DNA from 2 places in the Viridibacillus sp. d25.2 genome. Region 2 is predicted to be linked to the other one. Evidence: predicted binding sites of a transcription regulator. Region 2 holds the regulator's gene; the other holds the start of a gene.
The links. The regulator LexA, encoded in region 2, represses DNA repair genes until DNA is damaged. The targets are predictions, from matches to a motif close to CGAACATATGTTCG.
Positions count from the first base shown of each region.

Region 1 (2,213 bases), 920 kb from region 2:
CCTCTATCTACATATTACCAAAATATTAAATATAAGTCTATTTCTTTTTTGTCTTATATGTGAAAATAAAGGTGCGCACAAATAGCATAACGTTATGCCTCAAAATTTGGAGGTATGTAATGAAACAAAATATCTATGATCATCCTGACTTTTTTAAAGGCTATAAGGAGCTTCGGCAATCTAGTAATAATTACAATACCTTACTAGAACAACCAGCTTTGAAGGCTCTTTTACCTGAACTAAAGAACACAAAAATTCTTGACATCGGGTGTGGCATGGGGGACTTTGCTAGCTACTGTATACAACAAGGTTCAACACATGTAACAGGAATCGACATCTCTTTTAATATGATTTCAATGGCACGTAATAAGAATCCACATAGATCTATTCAATATATAAATGTGGCGCTAGAGGATATCAAACTTGCACCTTCAGGCTTTGATATCGTAAATAGTTCACTCGCAATTCACTATATGGAGGACTTCGAAGGGATTATATCCAAAATTTCAAAGGCGTTATGTGAAAACGGTTCTTTTATTTTTTCAATGGAACATCCAATTGTTACATCAAGAAGTGATATGAATAACTGGATTAGTGATGATAAAGGACGACTTTTACATTATGCTATAGACAAATACCAGGAAGAAGGGCAAAGAAAGCAGCATTGGTATATTGATGGTGTTATCAAATATCATCGAACATTTTCGTCCATCTTTAATACACTCATCTCAAATCAATTACAAATAGAAAAAGTAATTGAGCCATTACCTACTAAGGAAGCAATTAACCAATTGCCAAGCTTGCAAAAAGAACATCGTCGACCATCTTTTCTAATCATAAAGGCAAAGAAGGTAACTCTCTAATCATTAAAAACGGCAACTTTTGTGCAATCTAAAGCTGCCGTTTTTTTGATTTATATCAAATAAATTAAATACTCGGTAATATATGATATCTATACGGTATTTTTGAAATAGATCTATTTTTCAGCAATAATTTCATTTTGAATTATGCTCTTTTTCACTATACAGAACAAATGTTCTGAGTGTGTAAAAAGGGCATTTTTTGAATTAATCAGAAGTAATTTATATTCATTTAGTGTAAAAACACACTATCCACACAGAACATCATCCATTTTTTTGGATAAATAGCCGGATAATAATAAGAACATGGATATTGCACACAAGAACATTCGTTTGTATACTAGGGGAAAGGGCACTTTTTAATAAAAATAAGCTAGGAGTTGTTGTTTTTTATGTGGAAATTATCAAATGGGAAATTGATTCAAGCAACAGATGAAGCTCGGATTAAATTTCGTACGAATATAAGTGCTGCGATTTTGGAAAAACTAAAAGTAATGGCTGATGATTACGATACACATGTCAATTACTTATTGGAAACAGGTGTCCAAGCAGTATTAAATCAAAATACAATTGTCTATGATAAAGCAACTCGACCAACAGATCGAGTGCAGTATAAGACAACATATGATGCAAATCTTTTAGAAGCTCTAAAAGAATTCGCAAAACAACATCAAGTATATATAAACGATGTCATTGAATATAGCGTACAATACATAGATCTAGAAGATGTAAAAAATGCGAGTTATAAACATAGAGTAGAGTGATGGAAATTCACTTTTACTCCATCTAACAAAACGCCCCGAACATAATATACATTATAGGAAGTTACGTTTCGTTTCAAAAGTATACTTGAAACATTGAGATATTTTGAAATTTTATTTGAAATGGCATATTGTTACTGTGTATTTACTCACTCATTAATCCGTTTAAACTACTGAATTATCCATTTGACTCATTCAGCGTATCATTTTAAATACTGACGATTAATGGATCGCTTTCACTTTGCCAGTAAATAATCCATTAAATTGGGTTTACCAATATCCACCTTTTCTCAAACATCTTATGATCTAACAAATAATTTTGTTTCATCACGTGGTTTTTCAAAATTTTACAGCACCATCTTCATTTAGAAATATGTTGCGTAACACAAGGAAAAGTACCAGCATGATATTAAACATAAAATCTCATTTCCATGTTTTTATTTTGTGTTTGAATATCTCTCAATATTCTTATGTCTTTTTTAAGGCCTGTTACATGTGTATATAGCACTTCATTTTTAAAAACATAACACTTCCCTACCCTATTAAGTAAAATCGCTCAAAAAAGCTCATTTAGCCTTTAAACATACCATTG
Region 1 covers NZ_CM196652.1:2,486,885-2,489,097, reverse strand. Annotated here, with positions in the region: gene ACZLO7_RS12475 (class I SAM-dependent methyltransferase) at 120-863, shown strand; gene ACZLO7_RS12470 (rRNA methyltransferase) at 1,253-1,624, shown strand.
Region 1: ACZLO7_RS12470 (rRNA methyltransferase) is a predicted target of LexA. The motif match lies at 1,183-1,196, and genes of this name have one in related genera.

Region 2 (2,213 bases):
TAAAAATCACTTAATGTTGAACCCCATTTGCCTAATAATTTTCCGCCAAAAACAAGCCCCAATAATACCTGCGATAATATTACCTTTAATTCCTCCTGCTAACCACGCTAAAATCCCACTGTAGCTTTGAAATAAAGTTTGATTAAAAGTATGCTGCAAACGCTTAGTTTATAATTGAGAAACCCACATATTTTGAATAAAGATTGAACAAAATACATGGGTTTGGTTTTGATGTGGAGTGAGTTTTTGTAAAAGAGATTGATTAAACTGCAACTCTTCAAAAAAGAGGATTGATACATCAATCCTCTTTTAAACTGTTTTTTTCACTTTAACAGATTGGATATAGCTTTTTCTGATATCGGCTTATCGAGTGAATAATAAGTTTTATCAATACTTATTTCACCGTCTTGAAATGTTATTTTAACATCTTTGTTGTCGCTATAAAGAGTAGCACTATAGATATATCCCTTTATTACTTCATGCTCTTCAAATTCACTATACGCCCGTGCATTTAAAAGCTGATTAAATTGTTTTATTTTTTCTTTTTCAGTAATACTATGTCTTTTCCTGTTTCTCCCATCAACAACTTCAATTTTAGATACCGATATATCACCAATGATCTCTGTAAAATCTTTATTTTCTTTTAGATTTGTTTGAGAACATCCACTAATTAATAATAAAACTATAGATATCGATAGCATAATAAAGTTTTTCATTTAGATTCTCCTTGATTTATGATAAAAGGAAAATTCCAAGTAACTGTCTAAGTAATCGGCATAGTTATTATTTTTTAATGTTAAAACGTCATCTTCATTTTTGAAATTAATTTGCATTATTATTCGCGCCCTTATATTACCTATTGCTGATTTTACATGTGTTCTTGAAGAAACAGTAGCGTACTAAATTCAAATAAAATGGGGACTAGGTCCGAATACTAATACAATAGGAGTTACGTGAGAAGGAACGATCGATTATATTAAATATATCTTCGTTATGTATATAAAAAGATTGTAAGAATCAAATAAATTAACAATGATTCTTACAATCCTGTATGGTTGACTTTTATAAAACGTTACGATATAAACCGACTACTTTACCTAAAATGGAAACTTGATCTACAATAATTGGCTCCATAGAAGAGTTCTCAGGCTGTAAGCGGAAATAAGATTCCTCTTTAAAGAATCGCTTAACAGTTGCCTCATTGTCCTCTGTCATCGCTACAACAATTTCACCGTTATTTGCAGTGGCTTGTTGTTTCACGATTACATAGTCTCCATCTAATATACCAGCATCTATCATAGATTCACCCATGATTTCAAGCATGAAAATTTGGTCTTCAGTTGTCCCATAAGAATCTGGGATTGGGAAGTATTCTTCAATATTTTCAATTGCTGTAATAGGAAGGCCTGCAGTAACTTTACCAACTAGTGGTACATGTACAACACCTTGTTTTGCAATTGTAGAATCTTGCTGATCTAATATTTCGATTGCACGAGGTTTCGTTGGATCTCGTCGAATTAGTCCTTTGCTCTCAAGTCTAGCAAGATGTCCGTGGACTGTAGAACTTGATGCAAGACCAACTGCTTCACCAATTTCACGGACGGAAGGCGGGTATCCTTTAGTGCGAACTTCCTCTTTGATGAAACCCAATATGTCTTCTTGTCTTTTCGATACTTTTTTCAATCCAATCACCTCTTTATCTCATACTATGTAAAAGTTATTAATAGTATAGCATTAGCGAACAAACAATGCAAACATAAGTTCGAAAAAGTCGTTGACAAAAACAAGTGTTCTGTTTATATTTAGAACATACATTCCGAACAGGTATTCGAATAAAGGGGAGAATCAGTATGAGTTGGTTAAAAAAATATCAATATATTACATTGCTTTTTGGGTTTTGCGTAATCTTCACATTGATTTTAGTGTTTGCAAATAGTGGGAATACTTCATATAAAGAGATTAAAGTTCACGACGGGGATACTCTAATTTCTCTGGCGAATAGATATAAAGGTAAAATGGCTGACCATGAATGGATATCAAAGGTTAAGAATGAAAACAATTTAATTGACGATACGATATATGCGGGGCATACTCTAATAGTTCCAGAACATGATAATATTAAAGTTCAAAATATAGGGGTAGAAGTGGCGAGTGATAAAAAATGAAACAGAAAATAGCAATACTCTATTGTCGTGTTAGTACAGAAAAAGATA
Region 2 covers NZ_CM196652.1:3,410,845-3,413,057, reverse strand. Annotated here, with positions in the region: partial or broken gene ACZLO7_RS16870 (GlsB/YeaQ/YmgE family stress response membrane protein) at 1-159, opposite strand, end outside; gene ACZLO7_RS16865 (hypothetical protein) at 324-716, opposite strand; gene lexA (transcriptional repressor LexA) at 1,063-1,683, opposite strand; gene yneA (cell division suppressor protein YneA) at 1,851-2,165, shown strand; gene ACZLO7_RS16850 (YneB family resolvase-like protein) at 2,162-2,213, shown strand, end outside.